2 linked regions of the Butyrivibrio fibrisolvens genome follow. The protein of the gene in region 2 interacts with the protein of the main gene of each other region in a pairwise test. Links are inferred from orthologs where the notes say so. Each region holds a gene or a part of one and is shown on either strand. Other genes may lie near its edges. The genes, in order: dnaA and nadE.

Region 1 (16,027 bases), 1.6 Mb from region 2 along the record:
GCTGCCTCGCATCCTATAAGCTCAACTTCTGTATCATCTATAAAGTCATAGAATGCTCCTATAGCATTGGATCCTCCTCCTACGCAGGCAAGAACTGCATCGGGGAGTCTTCCCTCTTTTTCCAGCATCTGAGCTTTGATCTCTTTGGAGATAACTGCCTGAAAATCACGAACGATGGTAGGGAACGGATACGGTCCCATTACTGATCCAAGTACGTAGTGAGTATCTGATACTCTGGTACTCCATTCTTTCATGGCTGCATTGACAGCGTCCTTGAGTGTGCCTGTTCCTGACTCTACAGCATTGACCTTAGCTCCAAGTAGCTTCATCCTGTATACGTTAAGGGCCTGCCTCTCTGTATCCAGCTTGCCCATGAAGATCTCACATTCAAGACCCATGAGAGCAGCAACAGTGGCGGTTGCTACGCCGTGCTGACCTGCGCCTGTCTCTGCTATGACTCTGGTCTTGCCCATGCGCTTTGCAAGAAGGCACTGTCCCAGTACGTTATTGATCTTGTGGGCGCCTGTGTGGTTTAGGTCTTCTCGCTTAAGGTATATCTTGGCTCCTCCAAGGTCCTGTGTCATCTTCTTGGCTTCATACAGTAGTGATGGACGACCTGCGTAGTTATTAAGAAGATCATTCAGCTCCTTGTTAAAATCCGGGTCGTCTTTATATTTGTTATAGGCATCTTCCAGTTCCTTGACTGCATTCATGAGAGTCTCCGGAATGTACTGGCCGCCAAATTGTCCGAACCTGCCTTTAGTTTCCATGTATGTTTGTTCCTTTCATCATTTTAATTGGTGATTCAAACTTCCCACTCGGACGATGCAGTATCTACAAGTGGAAAGTTTGAATTAGTATTAATATTCTTATTATCTTTTCTTATCCTTTTACTCACACGAGTTGTGATTGTGGCCTGTAAGGCTCTATAACTCTCATGAGTTTCTCAACCTTTTTCCAGTCTTTATGGCCGTCTGTTTCGATGGAAGAGGAGACATCAACGGCATATGGCCTTGACTGTGCAAGAGCTGATGTTATGTTATCAGCTGATAGTCCACCTGCAAGGAAGTAAGGCTTATTAAGTTTGGGGATCATGGAGAGTTCGAAGCTCTTACCTGTTCCTCCCGGGAGGTTCTCCTGAAAATTATCAAGTAGCAGCATATCTACAGGAAGACTGTCAGCATCCTTGAATTCAGATCCGTCCTTAACTCTTATCGCTTTCATGATAGGAGCTCCAGGTCCAAACTCATCATAATGCCTTTTCTTATCAGGCTTGGACTTGTCAATCCTGTCTCTTAGTTCTTGGATATATGCAGCATCTTCATGCCCGTGGAGCTGGATTATCTGGATTATGGCGCTGTTATAAAGTTCTACGATATGATCTATATCATCATCTACAAATACTCCAACTGTTGGAATTGAGATATCAAGAGTATTCCTTATATCCCCTGCCATCTGATCCGTAAGATGATGCCTTGTGTTTGCAAAAACAAGTCCGCAGTAATCCGGTTTGAATCCGTTCATTATTACGCAGTCTTCCTTAGTCATAAGACCGCAGATCTTTAACTTTACCATTTCCATTTCCTCTTTATAATTATTTGCTGTTCTTATCCAATAAAACCATTTTATTTGTATCAAAAATATGATGTAGGTATTATTGGTTCTACAATCTTTGTTGTTTAAGTAATTTCTTATCTGGATATTAGATACCCTTAAGCCTTTTTATCATGCCTCTTTTATCATCAGCTCTCATCATAGTCTCGCCTATAAGTACAGCATTTACTTCTGCATCTCTTAGCTTGATCATATCAGCCTCTGTCTTGATGCCGCTTTCTGCTACGAATATCTTGTCAGCAGGGACCAGCTCTCTAAGCCTTATGCTGTTACCAAGATCTACTGTGAAGTCTTTCAGGTTCCTGTTATTGACACCGATGATCCTTGCATCTATGTTAAGAGCCCTTCTAACTTCCTCTTTGTCGTGCGCTTCAACTAGTACTGACAGTCCAAGTGATGTTGCAAGCTCGTGATACTCCTTTAGCTTCTTATCATCAAGGATTGCGCATATAAGGAGTATCGCTGATGCCCCGTATACCTTGGCCTGATATATCATGTACTCATCTATGGTGAAGTCTTTTCTAAGTAGGGGAGTAGTAACCCCTGCATTCTGTATATCTTTTAGATAATTTATATTACCTTTGAAATAGTCAGGTTCTGTTAGTACTGAGATGCAGTCTGCACCTATATTCTCATACTCCCTTGCAATATCTATATAAGGGAAGTTGTCTGCGATTATCCCTTTTGAAGGAGATGCTTTCTTAACTTCGCAGATAAAGTGGATTCCAGGACCTTCAAGAGCTTTAGTGAATCTATAATCTGATGCTACAGATTTTGATGCTTTTACTTCTGGTGCTTCTGATTCTTTTAATTCCGTTTCGTTTGTTTTATCAGCTCTTGTTTTATCCGCTCTTGTTTTATCAGCTCTTGATTCATTTAGTTCCATGCTCCTTATATTAAGAGCCATCTCTTTCATCTTATCGAAAGGTATATCGTTTTTTTCTGTAATTAGGCGCTTTTTAGTAGCTGCCACGAGATCATCAAGTATCATATATATCTCTTTTCCCTGATTTATTAATCACAGATTTACTTCTGTAATTACATATTTCTTCCTGAGTTTATTATTACTCGACCTTCCTACTTAAACAGTGCAATACCTTTGGTGATACTGCACCATCCAAGTAGGAAGGTTACGAGTATTTTTCAATCTGTATCAGGCGCTAAGTTCTGCATATTTGTTGGTTGCAGCTACGAATCTGTCAAGAGTTTCTATCGCTTTGCCTGAATCGATAGTTTCTTTTGCCTTAACAACTGCTTCTGCCATTGATATTCCGTCTATTCCGAGGTAGATAGCAAGAGCTGCATTTAAGATTACATCATCTCTCTTTGGTCCCTGTTCCTTGCCTGAGAGGATATCTCTTGTGATCTGGGCGTTCTCCTGCGGAGTTCCTCCGATCAGGTCTTCAAGCTTGCAGAGCTTTAAGCCGAAGACTTCAGGTGAGAGCTCATAGGTGTGAAGGTTACCTTCTCTTATCTCACATACTGTTGTAGGACCTGTAAGAGTAACTTCATCGATGCCATCGCTTCCACACACTACGACGCCTCTTGTAACTCCAAGATTGGACAGAACCTGGGCAAGGGGTTCTACGAGTTTCTGGTCATATACGCCCATTACCTGCATCTTGGCTGCTGCCGGATTGGTAAGAGGTCCGAGGATATTGAAGATAGTCCTTATTCCAAGCTCCTTACGAACAGGCGCTGCATATTTCATAGAAGAGTGGTACTTCTGAGCGAAGAGGAAACAAATTCCTGTTTCATCCAAAACCTTCATCATCTGATCAGGCTCAAGAGTAATTGTAGCTCCAAGTTGCTCAAGAACATCGGCAGCACCTGACTTGGAAGACACAGATCTGTTACCGTGCTTAGCTACAGGTACGCCTGCTGCCGCGATAACGAATGCAGAAGTTGTAGATATATTAAAAGTTCCAACAAGATCTCCGCCTGTACCTACGATCTCCATTACATCAGTACTTGGCTGAACTCTGATACCCTTTTCTCTCATAACATTGGCACATGCTGTTATCTCAGTTACAGTCTCACCCTTCATACGAAGCCCTGTGATGAAAGCTGCAATCTGAGCCTGAGTTGCTGTTCCATCAAACATCTCGCTCATTGCCTCTTTAGCTGTCTGTGCGTCAAGATCCTTACCTGCTACTACCTGTGCGATTGCTTCTTTGATCATATTAGATCCTCCATTTTAGACTAAAATCCTTGAAGCATCGGTTTTCTTTAGTAGCTGCATGAGATGTATCTTTTCATGATATCTATATAAATATCCTTATATCATGCCCAAACGTCTCTTTTTATCTATTAAAAAAAGCCTCTGCCTCAGTTACTTTAACTGGGACAAAGGCTTTGAATTTACATTCACAGCTTCTGCGGTACCACCCATTTTGATCCGTGACCTTCCGGCCGCGCACCCACTCTTTCAAATACTTTGTATCCTCGTTGCACATCACTAAATCGCACTATGATCGCAACTAGACCAACATATCTGCCTGGCTGATAACGGTTCAGGTTCCCGTCAGCTCCTACTCGGTATCCCTTTCAGGCTGCCCTCACAGGTCCATTCGGTATTTCGTTACTACTGCCTCACACCAACCGGCAGCTCTCTGATAATAACAGCCATACGTACTCGTCCTGTTCAACGGTTTGACTCATATTATGAGTAAGATGTCAAAAAGCGCCTTTCGACTCTTACGTCATGTTTTGAATTTGTTTTGCTTTAATGAATTAAAGTATAAGTGCAGCGATAATAAAAGTCAATCAAAAATATAATAATATTCAAAAACATTAAATTCGCTACACCGTACATTAATTTTATAATGCTTTTGTTACACTGGTTTACTACGGATTTATATATTCCGTATTATACTTTTATATGATTTCTCGATAGTTCTAATATACCGTTTCTTATAATGTATTACTCCAATTAAACCGATAAATATATGAAACTTATACTTAGCGCTTGGACGTTGTCGCATCCCACACGTTCCTTTTTTCTTAATCAGCAGTCAGGTTACATTGCTCTTAGAAAGGGAGTATAGCCATGCTTAGAATAGGTCTATTAATATCTGATTTTAAAAAGAAGATATCTGTGACTTCTGCGTAGGTGCCATCCGCGCCGCAGAAAAAGAAGAAATCCTTCTTACCATTATGCCCGGCGGAAGTTTTCTTTCAGATGAGCAGAAAGAAAAAAACAACAATTATGATTATCAGCAGACTGTTATCTTTGACTATGTCAGCGAAGATAACTTTGACGGACTACTCATAGATTTAGATAGCATTGGAACTAATATTACTGACTATGCCAAGGATGTATTTCTTGGAAACTTTATTGATCAAAAAATTCCATTTCTTCTTTTATCAGAGTTTAATGGCAATAAGACCATCAACAATCCCTGGATGAAACACGATAGAAATCAAGGATACCAGGCCATCCTTGATATAGAGAATTATGTCACGGCAGGTGAACTTCCTGTTCCTTCAAATGATCACAATGTTCCTGCTATAGAGATCTCGGAAGCAGAGTCTATGAAACAGCTGTCTATCATAGCTGAAAAGCTTCTTCGCAGACTTCCGGACAGTACTCCTGTTTATTCTAATATTATGGAACTTCTTTCGCTTGGAGGTATCAAGGATGCATTTATTCTTGTGTATGGAGATGGTATACCCAATACTATTAAAGAGCCTTGGATCATGCCAGAGAAGATCCTAGTCAAAGGACTTCTTCATGATGGTAAGAATATCGATCTGCCAAGTGGAACTATTGTCGATACCATGAACCTTCTTGACGAGTCCACAGAAGAAGCCTTGAACCCGGGCGGATGGATTGCCAGAACACTGTATTTCCATGAGAATCAAAATGGTGTTATGGCTATTAAGATCAATAGTAATTTCATGGTTCCTAATTTCGAAAACATTATGTTCGAGATCATTCACTCTGCCATTAACAGCGCCTTTAAAGATATCATCTTCCAGAATATGGCAGAAGAGATAGTATCCCTTCAGGTAGAAGTCGAAAGGGGCGATTCTATTCTCGACCGCCTCGGTGAAAAAGACTATATGACCGGTGAGTACAATAGGCGCGGATTCTTCACTCACGCCTACGATTATATGAGAAGGGATTATGTAGAGGGAACCTATGCAATCATCTCTTATGTTGATCTTGATACTCTAAGAAGTATCAATGAACTCTACGGCAGGCAGGAAGGCAATCTTGCAATAAAAAGAACAGCTGTTGTCCTTCATAACGTATTTGGTGAACAAGCCCTTGTTGGAAGACTTAGGGGCAATGAATTTGCTGTACTTCTTATAACTAATAGAAAAGATAAGCTCGAGTACTTAAGAGCTTCTATGCAACAGCAAAATGCAAGGCTCATGGCAGAGCAAGATAAGCCTTACAGTATCCATCTTATGTTCGTTATCAATCAGTTCGAGTATAGCAGCTCTATACGATTTGAAGACATGCTCAAAGAGACTGATATAAACCTTAAGAATATGAAGAACATGATGTAATCACATATAAACTTTCCGAATCTAAAAAACAGAGAGATAAACTTATCAGTTATCTCTCTGTTTTAGTATTATGATCTATTTAGAAGTTATCGTCTGAATCATCTTCAGATTCGTCGCCGTACTCCTCATCTGATTTCTCTTCGATATTATCCTCATCTTCGATCATATCTTCTTCATCAAAATCATCCTCAGATGATACTACATCTTCTTCGCCTGTATCTTCCATGGCATCGTCCATATTTTCATACTCAACGTTTCCGTCTGATACCTTCTCACGAACCTTGGCGATACTTACAACACTTGCACCATCATCAAGCTTTATAAGCCTTACACCAGATGTGATACGGCTATATATAGATACATCGCTCATTCTAAGCTGGATGATAGTACCCTGATCAGTGATCATCATGACTTCATGCTCATCGTTAACAGCCTTGACACCTACAAGACGACCTGTCTTTTCTATGATCCTGTAGCACTTAAGTCCTTTACCGCCTCTGTACTGAGTCTTGAACTCTTCAAGCTTAGTACGCTTACCGTATCCTTTCTCTGATACTACAAGAAGAGAAGAACCCTGAGTATCTATCTGCATTCCGATGATCTCATCATCATCGTCCAGCATCATACCACGTACACCCATTGCATCACGGCCCATGGCACGAACATCTGTCTCTTTAAAGCGTATACACATTCCGTTCTTTGTTACAAGGAAGATATCTGAGCTGTTTCTGGTAGTCTTAACTTCGATAAGCTCATCATCCTCTTCAAGGTTTATGCATCTAAGTCCGTTCTTACGGATATTGGCAAAATCCTTGATAGGAGTCTTCTTGACTGTTCCTTTCTTAGTAACCATGAACAGGTGCTTGTCTTCTTCTTCGAAGCTTCCAACAGGGATGATAGCTGTTATCTTCTCATCAGGTCCCAGCTGCAGGAGATTGACAATAGCTGTTCCTCTGGATGTTCTGGATGCTTCCGGAATCTTATAGGTCTTCATAGTATACACACGACCTGTTGATGTGAAGAACATCACATTGTTGTGTGTTGTAGTCATGAGAAGATCTGTTACATAGTCTCCGTCAATAGTACTGATACCCTTGATTCCGTGACCGCCTCTGTTCTGAGCTTTGAAGTTATCAATAGCCATTCTCTTGATATAACCAAGAGATGTAAGAGCGATTACTGTATTTACATTCGGGATGAGGTCTTCATCTTCGAATTCAGCCTCATCATGTCCGATCTGTGTCTTTCTGTCATCGCCGTATTTATCAGCAATCTCTGTGATCTCTTTTTTGATAACACCAAGAAGGAGATTGTGATCAGCAAGAATAGCCTTAAGTTCAGCGATCTTCTTAAGGAGTTCTTCGTGCTCAGCCTGAAGCTTGTCTCTTTCCAAACCTGTGAGAGTACGAAGTCTCATATCTACGATAGCCTGAGACTGTGCTTCAGAGAGTCCGAAACGAGCCATTAACTGCTCTTTGGCGATCTGAACTGTTTCACTTCCTCTGATGATCCTTATTACTTCATCGATATTATCAAGTGCTATAAGCAGACCCTGTAAGATATGATCTCTTTCTTCTGCCTTACCAAGATCATATTTGGTTCTTCTTGTTACTACATCTTCCTGATGGAGGATATAATATCTGAGCATCTTATCAAGTGATAAGATTTTGGGCTCATTATTAACAAGAGCCAGCATGATAACACCAAAAGATGCCTGGAGATCTGTATGCTTATAGAGCTTGTTGAGCATAACCTGTGCATTAACATCATGACGCAGCTCTATAACTATGCGCATACCGTCCTTATCAGACTCATCGCGAAGAGCAGTGATACCGTCAATCTTCTTGTTCTTGACAAGTTCTGCGATTCTCTCGATAAGTTTAGCCTTATTTACAAGGTATGGAAGCTCTGTTACGACGATCCTGTTCTTGCCGCCGTTCATAGGCTCTATGTCTGTTACGGCTCTGCAGATTACCTTGCCTCGTCCTGTTCTGTAAGCTTCCTCAGCACCTCTTGTTCCAAGGATTATACCGCCTGTAGGATAGTCAGGTGCCTTGATGATAGGAAGCAGCTCATCTATCTCTGTCTCTCTGCCTTCATTGACCTTATTATCGATCATAAGATTTATAGCTCTTACAACTTCTCTAAGGTTATGGGGCGGGATATTAGTAGCCATACCTACAGCAATACCTGTTGTTCCGTTTACAAGAAGATTAGGTATTCTGCTGGGAAGTACAGCAGGCTCTTTCTCTGTTTCATCAAAGTTAGGAACGAAGTCTACTGTATCCTTGTTAATATCAGCTACCATCTCCATGGAGATCTTGGTAAGTCTTGCCTCTGTGTATCGCATGGCAGCCGGTCCGTCGCCATCGACTGAACCAAAGTTACCGTGTCCGTCTACGAGACAGTATCTCATGTTCCAGGGCTGGGCCAGATATACCAGCGCTCCGTATATGGATGTATCGCCATGAGGGTGGAATTTACCCATTGTATCACCGACGATACGGGCACACTTACGGTGCGGCTTGTCAGGTCCGTTATTGAGTTCGACCATGGAGTAGAGCACACGCCTTTGAACAGGCTTAAGTCCGTCTCTTACGTCAGGAAGTGCTCTTGATGCTATAACAGACATCGCATAGTCTATATAGGATGTCTCCATTGTCTTCTTTAAATCTACTTCCGTTATATCTGTCGTATTGGTCGCTTCTGTCTGATCAAAGACATCATCTGGAAGATCATTTCCGGCGTTTATTCCGTTCTGATTTTCATTGTCAGCCATTCTTTTTTTCCTTTTCTTTTTTCATGAAAAAATAAATCTATTCCATGAATTTATATATTATCTTCAAGATTTCTGATTCATAGGTTCAAATGCATTTTCACAGATATCTTATATATCCAGGTTCTGTACGAACTTAGCGTTTGCTTCTATGAACTCTCTTCTAGGCTCAACCTTATCACCCATAAGAGTAGTAAATGTTACATCAAGTTCTGACTCTGCATCATCGTCCATATTGACACGAAGGAGAGTTCTGGTCTCGGGATTCATAGTTGTCTCCCAGAGCTGCTCGGCATCCATCTCACCAAGTCCCTTATAACGCTGGATCTTATTGTTCTGGTCACGTCCTACCTGAGCTATGATATTGTTAAGCTCTTCATCAGAGTAGGCATACCAGGTCTTCTTGTTCCTCTCAAGCTTATAAAGCGGCGGCTGAGCCAGATATACATGGCCCTGCTTGATAAGTTCAGGCATGAATCTGTAAAGGAATGTCAGCATCAGTGTAGCGATATGAGCACCGTCTACATCGGCATCAGTCATGATGATGATCTTGCCATAGCGAAGCTTGGATATATCAAAATCTTCATGGATACCTGTTCCGAAAGCTGTGATCATGGTCTTGATCTCGGCATTACCATAGATACGGTCAACACTTGCTTTTTCTACGTTAAGGATCTTTCCTCTAAGAGGAAGGATAGCCTGTGTTGCACGGCTTCTTGCATTCTTGGCAGATCCGCCGGCGGAGTTACCCTCAACGATGAAGATCTCGCAGTTCTCAGGATTCTTGTCAGAACAGTCTGCAAGTTTGCCGGGAAGTCCAAGTCCGTCAAGTGCTGTCTTACGTCTTGTAAGATCTCTTGCCTTTCTGGCAGCATCTCTTGCACGCTGTGCCAGAACAGCCTTTTCTATGATAGTCTTAGCTATCTGAGGATTCTGCTCCAGGAAGTATGTAAGCTGCTCTGATACGATACTAGCTACAGCTCCTCTTGCTTCGGAGTTACCGAGCTTTTGCTTGGTCTGACCTTCGAACTGAGGATCACCTATCTTAACAGAGATGATAGCTGTCATACCTTCACGAATATCCTCACCTGTAAGGTTCTCGTCTGTCTCTTTTACAAGCTTCTGTGCCTTGGCATAATCATTGAAGATCTTGGTAGTAGCTATCTTGAAGCCTTCAAGATGTGTACCGCCTTCAGGTGTATTGATATTGTTTACAAAAGTATAGATACTTTCGTTATAGGCATCATTGTGCTGAACAGATACTTCTACATGTACTTCGTTCTTGTCGCCTTCAAAATACATGATCTGATCATACAGTGGAGTCTTGGACTTATTAAGATAAGCTACGAACTCGCTTATACCACCTTCGTAGTGGAAGTGCTCAACTCTTGGCTCCTTGATCTCAGCATCTTCAGGGATTCTCTCATCTGTAAGAGATATCTTAAGTCCTCTTGTAAGGAAAGCCATCTCACGAAGTCTCTGCCTTAGGACATTGTAATCAAATACTGTTGTCTCTCTGAATATCTCTGCATCAGGCTTGAACTCTACACATGTTCCTGTATCTTCAAGTTCGCATGTTCCTATCTCCTTAAGTGGATAGCATACATGACCTCTTTCATAACGCTGCATATAGATCTTGCCGCCCTGTTTAACTTTAACTTCAAGCCATTCAGAAAGGGCATTTACTACTGACGCGCCTACGCCGTGGAGACCACCTGATACCTTGTATCCTCCACCACCGAACTTTCCACCTGCATGCAGGATAGTGAATACTACCTCAACACCTGTAAGTCCTGACTTGTGGTTGATACCTGTAGGGATACCACGTCCATTATCTTTTACGATAATAGTATTTCCGGGTGTTATTGTAACTTCAATATGGTCGCAGGCACCTGCCAGAGCCTCATCAACTGAGTTATCAACAATCTCATATACAAGATGATGAAGACCTCTTGCGGCTGTTGTTCCAATGTACATACCAGGTCTTTTACGAACTGCTTCTAGTCCTTCAAGAATCTGGATTTGATCCGCACCGTACTGTACTTCTTCGTTATTAGACATTTATGAACCTCTTTTTTTATCTGCTGTATTTTGGAATCAGTTCTCTGATGTAACAGTTCCGTTTACTACTTTAAACAGCTTATTTATTTCAAATCTATGATTAACGAACTCGTCATAACCTGTGCAGGTGATTATGGTCTGTATATCACCTATTGTATCCAGCAGATAGTTCTGCCTGTTAGAATCGAGTTCGGATAGCACATCATCAAGGAGCAGTACAGGATTTTCCTTTTTAGCCTTTTTGACGATCTCAATCTCTGACAATTTTAGTGAGAGAGAAGCGGTCCTTTGCTGGCCTTGAGACCCGAATTTCCTGATATCTATAGCTTCGTTTTGTGATGCTCCCTTAACAATAAAAGAGAAATCGTCCTTCTGCGGTCCTACACTGGTCTGCTTCAGGAACAGATCTCTGTCTTTGACTTTCTTTAGCTTGCTTTCATAATCGTCTGCAGCTACATTGGGCTCATAGAAGATCTTAAGATTTTCACGGCCTCCCGTAAGCTTGTCATGTATGGGCTCTATTATGCTGCACAGATCTTCTATGAACTGCTGCCTTGCCTTTATTATCTGAGTTCCGTACATGATCATCTGATCATCCTGCACATCCAGAAGTGGTCTGTATTCCGGATGATCATACATATCTTTGAGCATCTTGTTACGCTGAACCAGAAGCTTATTGAATCTCGTAAGATTGTACAGATATGTCTCATCAAGCTGACACAGCTCCAGATCTATAAACCTGCGCCTCTCCGAAGGGCCGTTCTTGACTATTGCAAGATCCTCCGGTGAGAAAAAAACTGCATTCAGCTTTCCAACATAATCAGCTGCCTTTTTAAGCTTCTGACCATCTATTGCAAGGCCTTTGGACTTACTCTTTCTAAGATGCATATCAAGCCTGTATTCTGCATGATCTCTTTCAATTATGGATCTGATATGAGCTTCATCTTTTTGGAAATTGATTACTTCCCTGTCTTTAGATCCCTTGTGAGATTTGGTCGTTGCCGACATGAATATTGCTTCGAGTATATTGGTCTTGCCCTGAGCGTTGTCGCCGTACAGGATATTGGTACCCTTATCAAAGTCTAGATGAAGTTCTTCGTAGTTTCTGAAGTTTGAAAGCTCCAGCCTTTTAATAATCATCTTTCGACCTTAAAACTCCTGCCTCTGTATTCAACAACATCTCCCGGAACCAGTTTCTTGCCGCGTCTTGTATCAACTTCTCCGTTGACCTTTACAAGACCTGCCTGGATATCCTCCTTGGCATCAGCTCCTGATTCTTCATAACCGGCCTTCTTAAGGGCCTGTCCGAGCTTTATATAATCATCTGTTTCTCTTAACTTAACTATATCCATTACTAACCTCTATTTTTATTTCTATATACCGACTTCAGGATGTAGTCAGTATATGTCCAGAAATACATGGATGTATTTCTATGTACCGACTACAGGATGTAGTCAGTACATGTATAGAAATGCATGGATGCATTTCTATGTACCGACTACAGGATGTAGTCAGTATATGTATAGAAATACATGGATGTATTTCTATATACGTCAGTCCACCGTTGTAAAGTTAACCGGAAGGATCAGATATGTGTAGCTTGCATCTGCATCCTTGATAAAGCATGGAGCCTTAGGATTAACCAGATATATATCCACATTATCATCATCGATTGCACGAAGAGCATCGATAAGGAACTTTGGATTGAAACCGATCTTAAGATCTTTACCCTGCTTCTCGATATCAACCTTTTCATCCATGGATCCTACTGCAGAGTTAATCTTCATCTCAAGGAATCCGTCCTCAATTGAGATGATAACAGGTCTCTTATCACCTTCCTTAACAAGGAGAGTAGCACGATCTATACAATCAAGGAATTCCCTTCTGTTGATCGTCAGCTTAGTCTCATAATCAGAGGAGAGCATCTGATCGATATTGAAATATTCACCCTCAAGAAGTCTTGATACAACTACAGTCTTATCAAACTCGAACAGAACATGCTTATCTGTGAAGAAGATACTTACGATGGATTCTGTAGAATCTGTAAGGATCTTTGATACTTCAGAAAGAGCTTTTCCAGGTACGATAACTTTCTTAAAACCATAGCTGCTTGCAAGTTCAACTCTTCTGATAGAGATTCTGTGTCCGTCAAGAGATACCATCTTGAGCATATTGCCGTCTACTTCGAAGAGCTCACCACCCATTACCTTGTTAGTATCATTGTCAGATATTGAAAAGATAGTCTGAAGGATGATATTACGAAGTGTATACTGTGAGATCTGGATTCCGTCTATCCTCTCAATTGCAGGAAGATATGAGAAGTCATCACCACTTCTTCCAAGGATAGTGAACTTTGCCTTCTCACAGCTTATAGTAACTTTAATATTGCCTTCTGTATTCTGTGATTCGATAGTTACATCATTGTCAGGGAGCTTTCTTATGATGTCAAAAAAGATCTTGGCATCAATAGCGATATAACCTCTGTCGAGGATATTGCCATCTACTATAGTCTCTATTCCAAGCTCCATATCATTAGCTATGAACTTTATAACTCCTTCTGTAGTGTCAATTAATATACACTGTAGAATAGACATTGTTGTCTTTGCAGGCACTGCCTTGGAAACAATCTGAAGTCCACTAACAAGATTTGATTTCGAGCATACAAATTTCATAGCTCCGATACTTCCTTTCTGTCTATAAAAAGTTTATATGTGTAGGTATTAATTTTATCCACCTAAAAAATCTTTTGGAATGAATTCCGGTGCAGATAAAAAGAAAAAGAATAAAATAATATTCTAATTATTATAGAATGTTGATAAGTGCAAAACCTTTATTATTATACAATTTTACTTGCTTTTTTACAACGAAAAGACTGTTGATAATAAGACTTATCAATGTGAATTTAGCGTATATTTTTCACAATTAATCTATAATTTTTTTAATCTTATGATGTGGGTCCGAGTTTCTTTTTGATTATATCCACATTTTTAACAAGATCCCCATCTGTGGATAGCTTTCCTTTTATACGGCTTATACCTGACATGACTGTAGTATGGTCTTTTTTGCCAAGGATCCTTCCGATCTCTTCCAAAGAGATATCAGTCATCTCCCTGCACAGATACATGATGATCTGTCTTGGAAGGACTATCTCAGAGTTACGCTTTCTTGATACCACATCATCTATCCTTATGCCGTACTGCTCGCATACAGTATTGACGATAAGCTGCGGAGTTATGATCTTGTTTTCTTCAGGAGATATGATATCTCTGAGAGCTTCTTTGACATTATCAATATTGATCTCCACATTATTAAGACGCGAATATGCGATTATCTTATTAAAAGCACCTTCAAGCTCTCTGATATTGCTCTTAATATTAGTTGCTATATATTCAAGGATCTCATCATCTATATGATTGCCAAAATTCTCAGCATTCTTGCGAAGGATAGCCATTCTGGTCTCGTAGTCAGGTGCCTGGATATCAGCGATAAGGCCCATCTCAAAACGGGATCTGAACCTTTCTTCCAGAGTCTCCATCTCCTTAGGGGGACGGTCAGATGACAGGATTATCTGTTTGCCGGCCTGATGGAGCTCATTAAAAGTATGGAAGAACTCCTCCTGCGTAGATTCTTTACCTATGATAAACTGAACATCATCTACCATAAGTACATCAACCGTGCGGTATTTCTCACGAAGCTTGGACATTGATTCCTGCTTACCAGAACGGATTGATTCGATAACCTCGTTGGTAAAAGCCTCTGATGTTACATATAGAACCTTGGCAGATGAATTATGCTCCATGATAAAATGACCTATGGAATGCATAAGGTGAGTCTTACCAAGTCCGGGACCTCCATATAGGAAAAGAGGATTGTAGCTTTCTCCCGGAGATTCAGCAACTGCAAGAGATGCTGAATGAGCGAACTTGTTATTAGATCCGACTACAAAAGTATCAAATCTGTATTTGGGATTAAGATTTGAATTCTCATAGCTCTGGCTCTCGGATACAGACTCTTTTTCCGCAGAAGGAGTTGATGTCTTTTCATTATTAATATTTACATCCTTTTGAAGGACGAAGGAAACATCAACAGCTTCTCCTATAAGCTCAGAGATAGCCACCTTAAAGAAGTTCTGATAATGCGTAGTTATGTAATTGTGGGCGATTGAATTATCAGAAGGTATCAGAATAAAAACAACGCCGCCGTTATATTCATAGAAAGATAAAGGCTCGATCCAGGTATGATAAGATATGTCTGTTATACCTGATTCTTCTCTAACGGCATCTTTGATATGATCCCAGCTGTCATTTAAGATAGATGTGATTTCGTCGGATAACATAGATTCCCCCATTAATAATAGTAGAATAAATTAATTTTATCGTAAAAAAACCTAAACATCAATTTTGCACGATTGTGGATAACTTTTTAAATTTTGATAAAAAAATTTATTATAAAGTTATACACTGACCGTGTTAAGAACAAAATCAACTATAAAAAGGTGGATAAAATCACTCATCACCACTTTTTACCATCTGAAAAAAGTACTTTATCCACATTTTTTCCACAATTTGTGGATTTTTATGATAAAAAACAAATAAAACACAAGTTATCCACATAATCCATATTTAGCTGTGGATAATTAATTTATATACAAGATATTGATAATTATTTTGTGGATAACTTTTTTCAAATTTTTTAAATCCGTAATATACGGACATTTTTGCGTATAATCATACTTGACTAAAAAGATGATTTTATATATAATTAGAACGATTTTTTCCACACAGGAATTATTACAGACCTATCGAATCTGTTTTCCTGTCAGGGAAACAGATTTTATTTCCAGATCCAAGACCTTATCATTACCGGATCTTGGACGTGCATTATTTTGGTAAAGGAGGTGTTATAAGACATGGCAAAGATGACATTTCAGCCGCATAAGCTTCAGCGCAAGAGAGTACATGGTTTCAGAGCTAGAATGAGTACTCCAGGTGGAAGAAAAGTGCTGGCTGCCAGAAGACTTAAAGGTAGAAAGAGATTATCCGCTTAAGGATACTTGAC
Region 2 (16,077 bases):
GGGTATCTGCATGAGCTACTATGAAGATACCAACAACTTTGTATTTGTTTCATTTAACGGCGCTCAGACCAAGATCTATGACAATGGCAAGCTTCAGATCGTTGATGCTGCCATGCAGGCTGCATTTCCGAATGAAGATCTTTTTCCAAAGAGAGGTCAGGCTCTTAAATTCACACTTAATGGTGAAGAGAAGTCGGTACCTGGACATCCCGGAGAATCTGCAGTTATCATGCTCAATGGCAAGCCTGCAGATATCCACAGTAAGATAAAGGCCAATGATATCATAGAGGTTAAGCCCTCTACAGCCGGCGACCCGGGGCAGATGGAGATCGGCGCACTTAATGAGTTCAAGTCTACATTTAAGGTCAACGTTGATGGCAAAGAAGTCATGGCTTCACGATTTGCTACTGTTGATGGTCAGCCTCAGACTTCTTACTACAAGATAAGGCCCGGCGATGATGTTAAGATCCTTGATTATGATACGGCAGAGCAGATTGCAAAACTTCTGGATATCGAGATAACACCTGATACTCTTATCATGATCAATAATGAAGAGGCAGGACTTGATACTCCTGTATATGAGAATTTCAAGGTTGAGTTCAAGCTAAGAGAAGATGCGATCATGGACTACTATAAGGATATTCCGGATGCTGACGTGGTAGCCATGGAACAGGAGAATGAAGAAGCCTTTGAAAATGCCGGCGAAGCTGCGATCGCAGAAGACAAGGACTTTGACCAAAGTGCCATGGATAAAGAGGTTGATGATATAACGCCTGTCAAGAATATTCTGGCTCATGACCTTCATGTTATAGTCAATGGATCTCCGGTGACTCTTCATAACAAGGCTAATTATATCTTTGTAGATGTGTTTGATTATATCGATTTTGACCTTAGTAAACCGCAGGGAAGGGGCATCGTGACTATGCTCAACGGCAGCTCTCCCAACTATATGCAGCCAATCGCTGAGGGAGACAATATCGAAGTGTATTGGAAAAAATAATATGTAATGCGATAACGTAGAGGTAGCCTTAATAACTAATTTAGGGGCTGCCTCTTTTTTTTATTTGGTAAAGTTTGATGATGAATTCTTATGCAAGATGATGTATTCTGTTAGGAGGGTTAATCTGATAATAACAAAAATAGAAGATAGGGGAAGAGAAAGAATGAGATTTGTAAGCCTGTCATCCGGCAGTAGCGGGAACAGTACTTATATAGGTTCTGCTGGTACTCACATTCTGATTGATGCAGGATGTAGCAGGAAGAGGATCATAGATGGTCTTAACAGCCTTGATGTGGATCTTCCTGATATAAATGGTATATTCATAACTCACGAACATTCAGATCATATCGCAGCTCTTCGTCTTATCTTGAAGAAGTATGACATTCCGGTGTATGCAACACAGGGAACTATTCAGGGAATAAGAGAAGCCGACAAGAACGGCGAGATGTTAGATAAAGAGTTCCACGTAATAAGAAGCGACGAGCCCGTTATTCTGGGCGATATAACAATAAATCCAATGAGAATTTCACATGATGCAAGAGAACCTGTAGGATTCAGGATCGCATGCGAAGGAAGGAAATGTGCTGTAGCTACAGACCTTGGCTCCTACGATGACTATATAGTAGGATGTCTTCAGGACATGGATGCACTGCTGCTTGAAGCCAATCATGATGTGAGGATGCTTCAGACAGGACCTTATCCATATCAGCTCAAGATGAGAATCGCAGGAAATCAGGGCCATCTGTCCAATGATATGTCAGGAGAACTTTTATGCAAGCTACTTAATGATCATATGAAAGGTATAGTTCTTGGTCATCTTTCTGACAAGAATAATCTTCCGGAACTGGCATATGAGACAGTAAGACTTGCGATAGATATGGGAGACAATCCATATCATAGCAGCGATATACCGCTTTACGTTGCTAAGAGAAGTGAAGTCTCTCAGGTGATCGAGATCTGATACGATAGGAATTATACTTTGGCAAAACATTTGTAAAAGTATGACTTCTTAAATGTAAATTACAGAAACGCGCATTTACTGCGTGTTTCGTGATTCGATGAATCTGTTGGCAATAGAGCCTTCACCGAAGGTGAACTCAACCTGCTCTATTGCTGCATTTTTGAATCTTTGATTCAAAAATGTATAGTTCTGAATGATCTAAACAAGTTAAAAAACAGAGAATTCTGCGAGTAATAAAACGAGAGTATTGAAAACCTAAAACAGCATATTTATATATGTAATATAAAGGAGAAGCAGTCATGAAAAGAGCAATTATAACTGTAGTCGGCAAAGATACCGTGGGCATTATCGCCAGAGTATGTACTTATCTGGCTTCTGAGAAGGTCAACATTCTCGATATCTCACAGACGATCGTGTCGGGGTATTTTAATATGATGATGATCGTTGATGTAACAGGTCTTGATGCTGAGTTTGGAAAGATCGAAGAAGAACTTTCAAAGGTCGGAGATGAGATGGGCGTTGTGATCAAAATGCAGCGCGAAGATATATTTGATTCAATGCATAGGATATAAGGCACTTAGAAATACATCCATGTATTTCTAGGCAAGTGCTGATTACATCCTGTAATCTTGGTACTTAGAAGTGCATCCATGCACTTCTGGACAAGTACTGATTACTTCCTGTAATCAGGCACTTAGAAATACATCCCCCGCCATATGAGAAAGGACGCACATGATTAATATTAGAGAAGTTTCTGAAACTAATGACATGATAGAAAAAGAGAACCTTGATGTCCGCACTATCACCATGGGCATAAGCCTTCTCGATTGTATAGACTCTGATCTTGATAAGCTCTGCGAGAAGATCCATGACAAGATCTATAACAGCGCCAAGGATCTTGTTGCTACCGGTGAGCAGATTTCCAAGGAGTTTGGAATTCCGATCGTTAATAAGAGAATATCCATAACCCCTATAGCCATCGTGGGCGGAGCTGCCTGCAAGACTTCAGAGGATTTTGTAAAGATTGCTAAGACACTTGATAAGGTAGCACATGAAGTTGGAGTTAACTTTATCGGCGGATATTCTGCGCTTGTAAGCAAGGGTATGACCAAGGCTGATGAGCTTCTTATAAGATCTATCCCACAGGCTCTTTCACAGACTGAGCTTATCTGCAGTTCTGTTAATGTTGGTTCTACCAAGACAGGTATCAATATGGATGCTGTCCGCCTTATGGGAGAGATGGTCCTTGAGACAGCCAAAGCTTCTGAGCACATTGAAGTTAACGGTTGTGCCAAGCTTGTAGTATTCTGTAATGCTCCTGATGACAATCCATTCATGGCAGGCGCTTTCCACGGCGTAACAGAAGCTGATAGGATCATCAATGTCGGCGTATCAGGTCCCGGTGTTGTTAAGACAGCTCTTTCCAAGGTTCGCGGAGAGAATTTTGAAGTACTGTGTGAGACCATCAAGAAGACTGCATTCAAGGTTACAAGAGTAGGTCAGCTTGTAGCTAGAGAAGCTTCCAGGAGACTTGGAGTTCCATTTGGAATCGTAGATCTGTCTCTTGCACCGACTCCTGCTATTGGAGATTCTGTAGCGGATATCCTGTGCGAGATAGGCCTTGAGCACGCCGGTGCTCCCGGAACAACAGCAGCGCTTGCACTTCTTAACGATCAGGTCAAAAAAGGCGGCGTAATGGCATCTTCTTATGTAGGCGGTCTTTCAGGTGCTTTCATCCCTGTAAGTGAAGATCAGGGTATGATCGATGCTGTAGAAGCCGGTGCTCTTACTCTTGAGAAGCTTGAAGCCATGACCTGCGTATGCTCTGTAGGTCTTGATATGATCGCAATCCCCGGAGATACTAAGGCTACAACTATTGCAGGTATCATTGCGGATGAGATGGCTATCGGTATGATCAATCAGAAGACAACAGCTGTAAGACTTATCCCTTGCATTGGCAAGAAAGTTGGTGACAGCGTAGAATTTGGCGGACTTTTAGGACATGCTCCTATAATGCCCGTTAATCAGTTCGATTGCAGCGCATTTGTAAACAGAGGCGGTAGGATACCTGCACCTGTTCATTCATTCAAGAACTAATATAATAAAGACTATGAGTTAACCCGTCACTTATAGTAACGGCTTAAGAATATGCACTTTGCCAGTCATCAAATGCCAATAATCAAATGCCAGTAATTAAATGCCAGCCTTAGATAACTGGCATTAGATAATTGGCATAAGGCATTTTCTAAAGTCGTTTACTATAGCTGTGGCGGGTTGTTTTTAAGAATCTAGGTATATAACCATTATTTTTAAGGAAGAATGTATCACGTTCATAAGTGACATTCGGTAATAATATACAAAAGCACATTTAGTAAATTGTGCATATTTCAATATAAAAAGTAATATGATAATAATCATGATATCGTGGCCTCCCAAAAAGGAGTCACGATTTTTGCTTTAGAATTATTCCTAACTTTATTTGGTAAAAATCGGGAATATTTCTACAGAATTATCGTTGCATAGAGCTGTATTTTACTTTATATTGAATAAGATGCGTTAAAATGCGGATGGGGATCTGCACAGGCGTCAACTAAAGGAATTATAGACATTTTCAGGGAGGAGCTTTTTCCATGAATCTTACAGAATCATTTAAAGTTATTCGCAAAAATGACGCGGATAAAATGGCTGATTTTTTTGTTAAAAATAATAACGTTGCCAACCTTATCCTGCAGGAGATGAACTGCACAGAGACCAAGGAGAGCGTTGCACAAATGACAGGAAGTATCTTTGATCTCGTATCTGTTATGCAGAGCGTCAGATCTATGGAGTCCGGAACCTACATCCGTATGGTTGCCAAGTATATCCGTACTCATGGCAAGTACAACTTCCCTGCTTTATATAATCTTGGCATGATTCTTGATAATAATCTTAAGATGGCTTATGTTCGCGATAACTGGGATAAGCTTGCTGTTAAGAATCCAAGAGCTTTTGCAGCTATGGAGCGTGCTTATGAAGAACTTAAGAGAAGAGCCAAGGACTACTCTATGAGAGGCTTTTATTGCGAGCTTCAGTGCGACTTTGTTACAAGCTGGACCAATGGCAAGCCATCATACAGACACGAGAGAATCTGTGATTTCTATTCTCATAAATATGATGAAGAGAGAATGATCGATTCTAATCCTGAGCTTATTAAATGGGCTCTTCTTAAGCTATATGAGGGATATTTCATAACTTTCTCACTTCTTGCCTACAGCTATCAGACCAAGGCAAGTGAAGTGCTTACACTTGGATACCGCTATGGAATCATGTATGAGATGGTCAATAACTTTGGAGGCCATTCTATCACATGTCTTCTTCCTGATCTTGGACCGGAAGTTCATCAGATTGAAGGTGACAGATATCTTGCACTTTGCTGCCCTAAGGAAGCAAGAGAGGGAACTGTAAAGTGCATGGATGCTTTCCATCCGGTATTTGAGGGATGATCTGATTTTTCTTTTGTCCAAAGATATAAAGCCACGCGCTAAGAACGTATGATACCTACTTCGTTCGAGGCGGCGTGGCTTTTTTGCGCAGTTACTGCCTTTATGCTGAAGCCATGCATTTCTGGACATGCTTTAATTACGTCCTGTAATTTCGCATGGTTTATATTAGCTGGTTTTAGTTCAAAAAGTCATATTGACAATTTAAATAGTCAAAATGACTATATAATAAACAAGCAATACTCCTCTTTTTTGTACAATATTCACTCTTGCATCATATGGTCAAATAGACTATATTTAATATAGTCAAAGCGACCATATGAAATATCGAAGGAGGAACTGATGTACAAGCCGGAATCGATAGAAGAAGAGGAATTTTTAAAAAAGTATAACCCGGACAAATATAAGAAGCCGTCGATCACAACAGATATAGTAGTCTTCACAATGTCTGAGGACAAGAAGCTATGTATACTTCTGATAAAAAGAGGCACTTATCCATACAAAGATCACTGGGCGCTTCCGGGAGGCTTTATAAACATGGATGAGTCCATAGACCAGTCTGCAGCAAGTAAGCTTTATGAAGAGACCGGGGCAAACGGCTTTCCGATTGTACAGTTTGGATCTTTTGGAGATGTAGACAGGGATCCAAGGATGAGAGTAGTATCGATTTCTTATATGGCTTTCGTTCCCAATAAGAGCCTTGAAGTTGTTGCAGGAGACAAGGAAGCAGATGCAGATGTATTTGAAGTTAGGAAAGAGTGCGATGACAAAGGTACTGAGAAACTTTATCTTGTCAGAGATTATTTTTCCATATCAGAGGAACAACTTGCATTTGACCATGCTACAATAATAAAGACTGCGCTTGAAAGACTTGCAGGTAGGATTGAATATACACAGGATGCATTTTCACTGCTGCAGGATGATAAGTCTTTTACTATACACGAACTTAAGAGTATACATGAGGCAGTGCTGTTCAAGTCACTAGATACAGCCAATTTCAGGCGAGAGTTTATTAAGAAGTATGTGGATACAGGGATAGTCGTACCTACAGGCAAGACAAGTAATAAGTATTCTGCAAGGGCAGCGCAGCTGTACTGCAAAGTCAGATGACTCTGTAGTGTATTAAAAGGATTATAGAATAGTGTACTGGCTCATTTATATTTAATCAAATATGAACGAGTCAGCACACTAGAAGAATAAAGTTTGAAAGTGTTCCACTTTCAAACCCGAATTGGTGTCGCGAGCTCCACCAATGTCGAACCATTAGTCACTCGCTTTGCTCGTGACATGAGGTTAAAAATAAACAAATAGTATTTACTCAAGGCTTGAAAGCTTTGTGAGCGATATATACTAATGAGAAGTTTAAAGGAGGATGGAAATATGAGTAAGAATGGCGGAAAGAAGATTATAGTTATTGTAGACATGCAGAACGATTTCATTGATGGGGCACTTGGAAGTAAGGAAGCTCCCAAGATCGTAGATGGCTGTGTCAAGAAAGTCGCAAAAGCGTACGAGGACGGGGATGAGGTTATTTTTACAAGAGATACTCACTATGATGATACATATATGTCTTCGGAAGAGGGAGCTAACCTTCCGGTACCACACTGCATAGAGGATTCTTATGGATGGAATATCGCATCTGCTTTTGGCAACTACACATCCAATGCTATAAGGCTCAACAAGGAGACCTTCGGAAGTGTACAGCTGGGCCAGAGAATCGCTGAGATGTGCTCAAGGGACAAGACTATAGAGAGCGTAGAACTTTGCGGACTGTGCACAGATATATGCGTTATCAGCAATGCACTTTTGGTCAAGGCATTTAATCCCAATCTTCCTATATATGTAGATGCAGCCTGCAGTGCAGGTGTAACTCCTGAAAGTCATGATACAGCGATCAAAGCAATGGAAGCTTGTCAGATTCACATCCTTAACAAGGGACAGGAACCTTGGAGATAAGTAGTTATACATAACAAGACAAAACTATAATAATGGGTTACCAAAAAGGAGAAAAAAGGTATGTTAGAACAGATAATCACAAGTTTATTGGAAACAGATCTTTACAAATTCAGCATGGGACAGGCAATCTATCACCAGTTCCCAAGTTATACGACAACATGGACTTTTAAGTGCAGAAACAAGGATGTGCATTTTACAGATGAAATGGTAGAAGAGATCAAAAGGCAGCTTCGTTTGTACTGCGATCTTAGATTTAACGAGGATGAGCTTGAATATCTTAGAAGCATCAAGTGGATCCAGAATTCCTATGTAGACTTCCTTAGATTATGGCAGCCAAGATTCGAGGACTTTACCATCACGACTGATGCTGAGTGCGGTCTTGGCATCGAAACAAGCGGAACCTGGCTCAATACCTCAATGTATGAGATTCCTACACTTGCAATCGTCAATGAAGTATACTTCCGTATGCAGTATGACTATGATGATCTTCTTGAATCTTTCAAAGAAAGACTTGATAAGAAGTTTGAGGATGTTCGCTCAAATCGTTACAATCTTGGAACTTTCTCTGAATTCGGTCTTAGAAGAAGACTTTCAAGACAGGCTCAGGAGCTTGCTGTTGAGAAGTTCTCTCACCTTCATGATGGAAAAGATACACAGTGCAAGAGTAATTTTATAGGTACATCAAATGTATATCTTGCAATGAAGTTTGGTATCACACCTGTAGGAACAATGGCTCATGAGTGGATCATGTGCACAGGCCAGGGCAATCACAAGCACAATCCTGCATATTCTAACTGGTATGCACTTGATGCCTGGGTTAGGGAGTACGGAGTGCTCAATGGTATAGCTCTTACAGATACTATCACAACAGACTGCTTCCTTAGAGATTTCCAGCTTACATATGCAACACTTTTCAGTGGCGTAAGACACGATTCTGCAGATCCTATTGAATGGGGTGAGAAGATGATAGAGCATTATAAGGCTCTTGATATTGATCCTATGACCAAGACACTTCTTTTCTCAGACAGTCTTAATTTTGAAAAGGCTGCTGCTATTGCAGATCACTTTAAAGGCAAGGCCAAAGTTGCATTTGGAATAGGTACGTATATTGCTAATGATACCAATGTTCCGGCCCTTAACATCGTTATGAAGACAACATTCTGCAATGGTCAGGATGTAGCTAAGCTATCTGATGTAGACGGCAAGGGCATGTGCAAGAATCCTGAATATGTTGACTACTTAAAGCGTAGCATCAAGTGGCGTATGGATCATGAATGATCAATTTATACAATCATCGTTTTACGAAATCCGGAGCTAGTGCGGATTTCTGAAGGTACGTTTAATAAAACAAAAAAGAATTAACGCAAAAAGTCGATGAGTTACCGGCATGGAGGAATATCAATGAGTACAACTGTAACGAAAATAGAACCGGCAGAAGCAATTAATCATATCGTAAGCTGGATCAGAGACTACTTTGAACCATTCAAGGACAAGAAGGCTGTAATAGGCATATCCGGAGGAAAAGACTCTACTGTATGTGCAATGCTTCTTGTAAAAGCTCTTGGCAAGGACAGAGTAGTAGCTGTTAAGATGCCTAAAGGTCAGCAGCCTGATATTGATGATTCTGAGATGGTATGTAAGTGCCTTGGAATCACAAACTACACAGTTAATATAAAAGCAGCTGTTGACGGGATGATAGAAGGCCTCAAAGCTGCAGGTGTGGAGCCTACAAGGGATACTCTTACCAACATAGATCCAAGGGTTCGTATGACAACCTTATATGCAGTGGCTCAGAGCCTTCCAAGTGGCGGACTTGTTACCAATACCTGCAATCTTTCTGAGAATTATGTAGGATATTCTACCAAGTTCGGTGATCATGCCGGTGATTTTAGCATACTTCATGCTTTTGCAGTTAGAGAAGTCATAGAGATGGGACTTATCTTGTGCAAAGAATTCGGAGTGCCTGAGACTCTTATAAGGAAGGCTCCTTCTGACGGCCTGTGTGGTAAGACAGACGAGGATAATCTTGGATTCACCTACGCTGCGCTTGACAGCTATATCCTTGATGGAGAAGAGCCTGAAGGCGAGATCCTTGATAAGATCCAGCGTAAGTACAGAGCTAATCTTCATAAGCTTACAGAAATGCCGCATCCATATCCTGAAAGAGCTAAGGCTGCTGTATTTAAATAAAGGGTTCAAATTTTGTGAAAATATAACACACAAAGATCATCGTAATCATCCAATGATCTTTGTGTGTTTTTATTGCTTGTAGCGATAATTATGTACAATAAAATAAAGGCTTTGTTTAGATTTTTTTAAGCTTAAGCTTATTGACTATGGCTAACATGAGGAATAAAATTGGTGTTGTTGCAAAAGATTTGCAATTACAATGTGAACAACTTATTACTTAAATCTCCCAAGCGGGAAGAACCTAGTAAATTATAATTCAGAAAGAAGGTTGAATATATTATGACAAAGGTAGACATTATCTCTGGTTTCCTTGGAGCAGGTAAGACAACTCTTATCAAGAAGCTCCTTGCAGAAGCTCTTTCAGGCACTAAGACAGTTCTTATAGAGAATGAGTTTGGTGAAGTTGGCGTAGATGGCGGATTCCTTCAGCAGGCAGGAATCGAGATCCGCGAGATGAACGCAGGTTGTATCTGCTGCTCACTTGTTGGTGACTTCGATACTAACCTTACAGAGATCATGAATAAGTACTCACCGGAGCGCATCCTTATCGAGCCTTCAGGAGTTGGTAAGCTTTCTGATGTTGCTGAAGCTATTAAGAATGTTACTGAGAAGTTCCCTGATATGATGCTCAACAGCGCTGTAACAGTTGTAGATGTTACTAAAGCTAAGGTTTATATCAAGAATTTTGGTGAGTTCTTCACTAACCAGATTGAAAGCGCCGGCACTATCATCCTCACACGTACAGATAAGGCTGATGATGCCAAGATCGAAGAGGTTGTAGAGCTTATCCGTACTCTTAACAAGAAGGCTACTATCATCACAACTCCTCTTTCAGAGCTTGATGGCAAGGAGATTCTCGATACATTCGAAGGTAATCATGACCTGGAAAAAGAGCTCCTTGAAGAGATGATGAGACAGCATGATGACGACGATGATGAAGACGAGCACGAGCATCACCACCATCACCACGATGATGACGATGATGAAGACGAGCATGAGCATCACCACCATCACCATGATGACGACGATGATGAAGATGAGCATGAGCATCACCACCATCATCACGATGACGATGATGAAGACGAGCACGAGCATCACCACCATCACCACGATGACGATGATGAAGACGAGCATGAGCATCACCACCATCACCACGACGATGATGAAGACGAGCACGAACATCATCACCATCACCATGATGACGATGATGAAGATGAGCATGAACATCATCACCACCATCATCATGAAGCAGAGGCTGATGAAGAGGGCGTTGTGGTTCATCACACCGATGCTCACCACCATCACCACCATCATCACCACCACGGCGGACACGATGCTGACGAGGTATTCCAGAGCTGGGCTCTTGAAACTCCTGTTAAGTACTCAAAAGCCGACATCGAGACAATGCTTGATAAGCTCTCCGATGATGAGAAGTATGGCGTAGTACTTCGCTCTAAAGGCATGGTTGAAGATGCTGATGGCAAGTGGATCGAGTTTGATTATGTTCCTGATGAGACACAGATCCGTGAAGGTCATGCTGATGTAACAGGCAAGATCGTAGTCATCGGTTCTGGCCTTAAGGAAGATGCTCTTGAGAATCTTTTCCGCAGGAGAGGATAAGGAATGCCAGGCTTATAGAAACCTTAAGAAGATTTCTATTCTATGGAATGATTCAAATATTATTATAGCGAGGTAGTTCGCGTGTTTGGAATGAAAGGGAAAGTTAAAATGAAACCCGTTTATATAATCAATGGCTTTTTGGATAGCGGTAAGACAGATTTCTTCCGTTATACAATTGCACAGCCATATTTTCGCAGTAATGGTCTTACTCTTATCATCGTATGTGAAGAGGGTGAGAACGACTATGAGGAGAAACTCCTTAAGTCTACCAATTCTGTAAAAGTTGTAGTAGAAGATGAGTCGGATTTTACTGTTGCCAAGCTTCAGAGCTTTGAGAACAAGTATAATCCTGAGCGTGTTCTTATCGAGTTCAATGGAATGTGGGATCCCAGAGCTATCCATCTTCCCAAGAACTGGAATATTGAGCAGCAGATTACTATGGTCAACTGTTCTACATTTGAGATGTACTATACTAACATGAAGTCCATGCTCGTAGAGCAGATCAGAAAGAGCGATATGATCCTCTTTAACAGATGTGACGGCTTCAATGAAAAGCTCCCTGCATTTAAGAGAAATGTAAAAGCTGTTAATCAGCAGGCTGAAGTTATATTTGAGGACAGAAACGGCGAAGTTGATGTAACTCTTGATGAGGATCTTCCATTTGATCTTAAGGCAGATCCGATAGAACTTAATAACTACGGTTATGGGATGTTCTATCTTGATGCACTTGAACATGCAGATCGTTATAAAGGCAAGAAAGTCAGATTTAAAGCCCTTGTAGCTAAGCCCAAGGATCTTCCTAAGGGAAGATTCGTGCCAGGCCGTCTGTCTATGAACTGCTGTGCACAGGATATGCAGTTCCTTGGTTTTGCCTGTGATTATGACAAGACTGATGAGCTTAATGAGAAGGACTGGGTAGAAGTTACTGCAGAAGTTGGCAAAGAGTTTGTTAAGGAATACAACGGAGAAGGACCTGTACTTAAGGCTGTATCCGTAGTTCCTACAACAGAGCCGTCCAATCCTGTTGTAGACTTTACACAGCCGATATTATCTGATTGATCTTGTAATATAAAAATTAAAACCACCCATTTACATAAAAAGACTCCGCTCCCCTTGTTATCACAGCTCCAAGGGGATGGAGTCTTTTTTAGTGGAAAGATTGATAATAAAAACTTCAAATGCCATGCTGATGAATTTAATAACTGAAAGATAAATGAAGTAGTATGAAGGTCGGTATTCTTGTTATAATAATTAGTAATTAGTATTGTAGCGGGGGATACGATGAATTGAACTTGAGCCTTTATATAAAAGTAAAATGATAAGAAAGAATAAAATGATGAGAAAAAATGAAATGACAAGAAGAGCAGCATCTTGCGTACTTGCAGGTTTACTGCTGCTTACAGCTTGTGGGACTACACCTAAAGAATTATCTGCCATAAGTAGTGGTGCTTCTAAATCTGATATTGTGGATGTTACAAATAGTACAGATGATGCCAATAGTGCAAATGGCGAATTGCCTGAAGCTTTGGCTATGGCTGATGATAAGGCACAACAGCCTTTTAGCTATACCCTTTGCTTTGCAGGAGATATTAACTTCGATGATACCTGGTCCAATATGGTCTATTATCATAACCATGGCGACAACATCTATAACTGCATTGATGAAGACTTTATAAATGAGATGAACGCCGCAGATATCATGTGGATCAATAACGAGTTCACCTATTCATATGGTGGAACGCCCATGCCCGGTAAGGCATATACCTTTAGGGCAGATCCTGATAATGTTAGTATACTAAGTCAGCTGGGAGTAGATATAGTGGGTCTTGCCAATAATCATGTATATGACTATGGAGAAGAGGCTTTCCTTGATACGCTTGTAACACTTGATAATGCAGGTATCCCGTATGTGGGAGCAGGCCGCAATATAGACGAAGCATCAAGCCCTGTATATATGCAGCTTGGTGATCTGACGATAGCATATGTTGCTGCATCAAGAGCTGAGAAGAATAAGATGACTCCGGAAGCAACTGCAACTACGCCAGGGATCCTTCGCTGCTATGATCCGGAGAAGTTTATCGCTGAGATTCAGGAGGCTTCTGAGAATGCAGACTTTGTAATAGCGCTTCCTCACTGGGGGACGGAGTACTCTACAACTTTAGAGAAGGCTCAGACATCAACTGCCCGTGAATATATAGATGCAGGCGCAGATGTTATAATAGGCGCGCATTCTCACTGCCTTCAGGGTATGGAATACTATAACGGCGCGCTTGTAGCCTATTCTCTTGGCAATTACTGGTTCAATGAGAAGACCCTTGATACAATGCTCCTTGAAGTTGAGATATCCGGAACAGGCAGTACTATTGAGAGCGTGGAAGTGCAGATCATCCCCGGAACGCAGTCTGGATGGGTCACAACAGCTGCTGATACTCCTGAAGAAAAAGAACGTATCTATACCTATATGGAGTCGATATCCATAGATGTTGAGGTGGATGAGAATGGATATGTTCATCCATTGTCATAATACCGGAAATCGCTATTTGGGGACTTGTGGAGAAATAGTGTACTGGCTCATTTTTATTTGATCAAATGTGAACGAGTCAGCACACTAGACAAGCATCTAGTATGGTGATATATTATATGTAGTAATGAAAACTACATCAGAAAGTAATCGAAAACTTTCATGCAAATTAATTTTACAAAATGTATCGCCATAATATTGGTGTGATAATTCATAGTCGTAGGAGGGAGCAGAGTATGACAACAAACGAGCTGAAAGAGTTTTTTAAGGAACATCTTGTACCTAAGAAACTTTATAAGATTGGCGGAGAACACAAGAACCGCATCTGTATAGAACAGGTTTCTGACGGATGGGATGTGTTCTTTAAAGATAAGAAGCAGAAGATCGGCCTCATGCACTTTGGCGATGAGAATTCTGCCTGCAATGTTATGATGAACGAGATCCGTAAGCTTATGGAATCTGTCTACGGGATCACATGGGCTAGAACAGTTTGATATTCAATTGATTTCCGCATAATAAAAAGGTTGCCTTATATAACGAGAAGGCAACCTTTTTATTATGTGAGGACTATTAATTCCTTGAGGAGACCCAGAAGTCTGATTACTATGGGTGTTAGAGGGGGCTTTAGATTCATGCACCATTAGATAGCACTGCGATCCAGCTTATAAACTTCTTCAAGGAAACTTTCGATTTTTCTGAGTAATTTTTTCATGATCAAAATCCTCCTTTTTTATACATGGTAGTTACAACTTCAGTAGTTACAACTATTAAAACTTCTCTTTACGATTTTATGATAACATCAGCAGAAGCTATTGTATAATACATATATTAGTGGTATAGATATACTTATAAGGTATGGCTGGTACCTTGATGATGTATTATAGATTTATGATCAGATTACAAGAAAATGGGCTGATACACTACTAATAAAACCAAAGGTAAATCCATAGTTGTTGGGATTTTATGACAATGAAGAGATATTTGAGTTGATATTACCAAGTTAAGCGGTAATATATATGATATTCTGATCGAGGGAGAATATATGGAACTTAGGCATATCAGATATTTTCTAACAGTAGTAGAAGAGGGAAGCTTTACTAAAGCGGCAGAGAAGCTCAGTATAGCTCAGCCTCCTTTAAGCCGCCAGATACGTGATCTGGAAGAAGAGCTTAACACCAGACTTTTTGTCCGTAAGGCAAGGGGACTTACCCTTACAGAATCCGGAGAGAAGTTCCTTCAATATGCGCGCAGGATAAGGCAATTAGCTGACCAGTCTGTTGAGGATATCATCAACATGCGAGACGGCTTAACAGGAAGGCTCTACCTTGCTACTGTAGAAGGGCGTGCTCCTAGCCTTATAGCGGAATGGATATCTGCTTTTAAAGATAAGAACCCGCTTGTTGAGTACGAAGTTTGGAATGGTAACTCTGATGATGTTATAAAAAGGGTCCTATCAGGACTTAATGAAGTTGGTATTATAACGCTTCCTTATGATGAGGAAGGTCTTGATGGAAGACTTATATATGAAGAGCCCTGGGTTGCGATCATCCCAAAAGATCACCCTCTTGCAAAAGACAAGGGAGATACCATAGAACTTAGAAAACTTGCGCCTTATGATCTTATCATACCCTCAAGGCGGTCTCGAAGGAAAGAAATAGAGAACTGGTTCGCGCCTCTTGGATGTGAACCTAAGATAATCTGCAGGATGGCGCATATGCTAAATGCCTATGAACTTACAGCAAAAGGACTTGGAATAGCCATATACCCGGCATCCGCGGCAAGGTATGTGAATAAAGGAGTCGTGATAAAGAAGATAGTAGATCCGGATGTGACAGTTGGCTATGTCCTTGTCAAAAATGCCAATAGTGATCTGTCTATGGTCGCTAAACAGTTCTGGGATATGGTCATTGATTCCCAAGGAAAGTAGTTAAGCTAAGAGCGGCTATGAATAACATATTGGTAAGAATAAAGGTTAAAAATGTCAGAAAAGATCAAAATCTTTCTCGACAGCAACTTGCTGATAGATGTGGTATGTCAAACATTTAGAAGAAAAAAGACTCAATCATCAGAGGGGATGATTGAGTCTTTTGAAATTCAATATCTATAAAGCTATTAGTTCATCTTGTTAACAGCCTGAGCAAGACGAGAAACTTTACGAGAAGCTGTGTTCTTCTTGAATACGCCCTTAGACTCAGCCTTGTCGATAGCAGATGTAGCATTAACAAGAGCCTTAGCAGCCTCTTCCTTATTGCCAGCTTCGATAGCAGCTCTTACCTTCTTGATCTCTGTCTTAACAGCAGACTTAACAGCCTGATTACGCTCTGCACGCTTTGCGCTTGTGATAACTCTC

The links.
Region 1: the proteins of nadE (region 2) and dnaA interact in binary tests that used the Escherichia coli proteins (3 or more experiments, as listed by UniProt). The link is inferred for Butyrivibrio fibrisolvens from one-to-one orthologs.

The regions. Positions count from the first base shown.
Region 1 is NZ_CP065800.1:775,751-791,777, forward strand. Bases 13,110-16,027 are described here. They hold dnaA (chromosomal replication initiator protein DnaA), read right to left. Parts: upstream 15,306-16,027; coding sequence 13,914-15,305; downstream 13,110-13,913. Other genes in these bases: dnaN (DNA polymerase III subunit beta), read right to left, coding at 13,110-13,641; rpmH (50S ribosomal protein L34), read left to right, coding at 15,879-16,016. Also shown: trpB (tryptophan synthase subunit beta), read right to left, coding at 1-770; I7804_RS03160 (phosphoribosylanthranilate isomerase), read right to left, coding at 895-1,575; indole-3-glycerol phosphate synthase TrpC, read right to left, coding at 1,703-2,605; trpD (anthranilate phosphoribosyltransferase), read right to left, coding at 2,768-3,796; I7804_RS03175 (GGDEF domain-containing protein), read left to right, coding at 4,771-6,132; gyrA (DNA gyrase subunit A), read right to left, coding at 6,212-8,911; gyrB (DNA topoisomerase (ATP-hydrolyzing) subunit B), read right to left, coding at 9,020-10,969; DNA replication/repair protein RecF, read right to left, coding at 11,006-12,109; I7804_RS03195 (RNA-binding S4 domain-containing protein), read right to left, coding at 12,106-12,321; more of dnaN, read right to left, coding at 12,523-13,109. UniProt on the Escherichia coli protein: Plays an essential in the initiation and regulation of chromosomal replication. Binds in an ATP-dependent fashion to the origin of replication (oriC) to initiate formation of the DNA replication initiation complex once per cell cycle.
Region 2 is NZ_CP065800.1:2,423,080-2,439,156, forward strand. What follows is about bases 7,724-10,691. They hold nadE (NAD(+) synthase), read left to right. Parts: upstream 7,724-8,797; coding sequence 8,798-9,586; downstream 9,587-10,691. Other genes in these bases: pncB (nicotinate phosphoribosyltransferase), read left to right, coding at 7,724-8,674; I7804_RS10050 (GTP-binding protein), read left to right, coding at 9,866-10,691. Also shown: I7804_RS10005 (cell division protein FtsA), read left to right, coding at 1-1,000; I7804_RS10010 (MBL fold metallo-hydrolase), read left to right, coding at 1,164-1,961; I7804_RS10015 (ACT domain-containing protein), read left to right, coding at 2,261-2,533; I7804_RS10020 (PFL family protein), read left to right, coding at 2,694-4,058; I7804_RS10025 (hypothetical protein), read left to right, coding at 4,592-5,443; I7804_RS10030 (NUDIX hydrolase), read left to right, coding at 5,783-6,550; I7804_RS10035 (cysteine hydrolase family protein), read left to right, coding at 6,821-7,396; more of pncB, read left to right, coding at 7,457-7,723; more of I7804_RS10050, read left to right, coding at 10,692-11,206; I7804_RS10055 (GTP-binding protein), read left to right, coding at 11,315-12,265; I7804_RS10060 (CapA family protein), read left to right, coding at 12,522-13,730; I7804_RS10065 (hypothetical protein), read left to right, coding at 13,964-14,221; I7804_RS10070 (LysR family transcriptional regulator), read left to right, coding at 14,770-15,654; rpsT (30S ribosomal protein S20), read right to left, coding at 15,840-16,077. UniProt on the Escherichia coli protein: Catalyzes the ATP-dependent amidation of deamido-NAD to form NAD. Uses ammonia as a nitrogen source.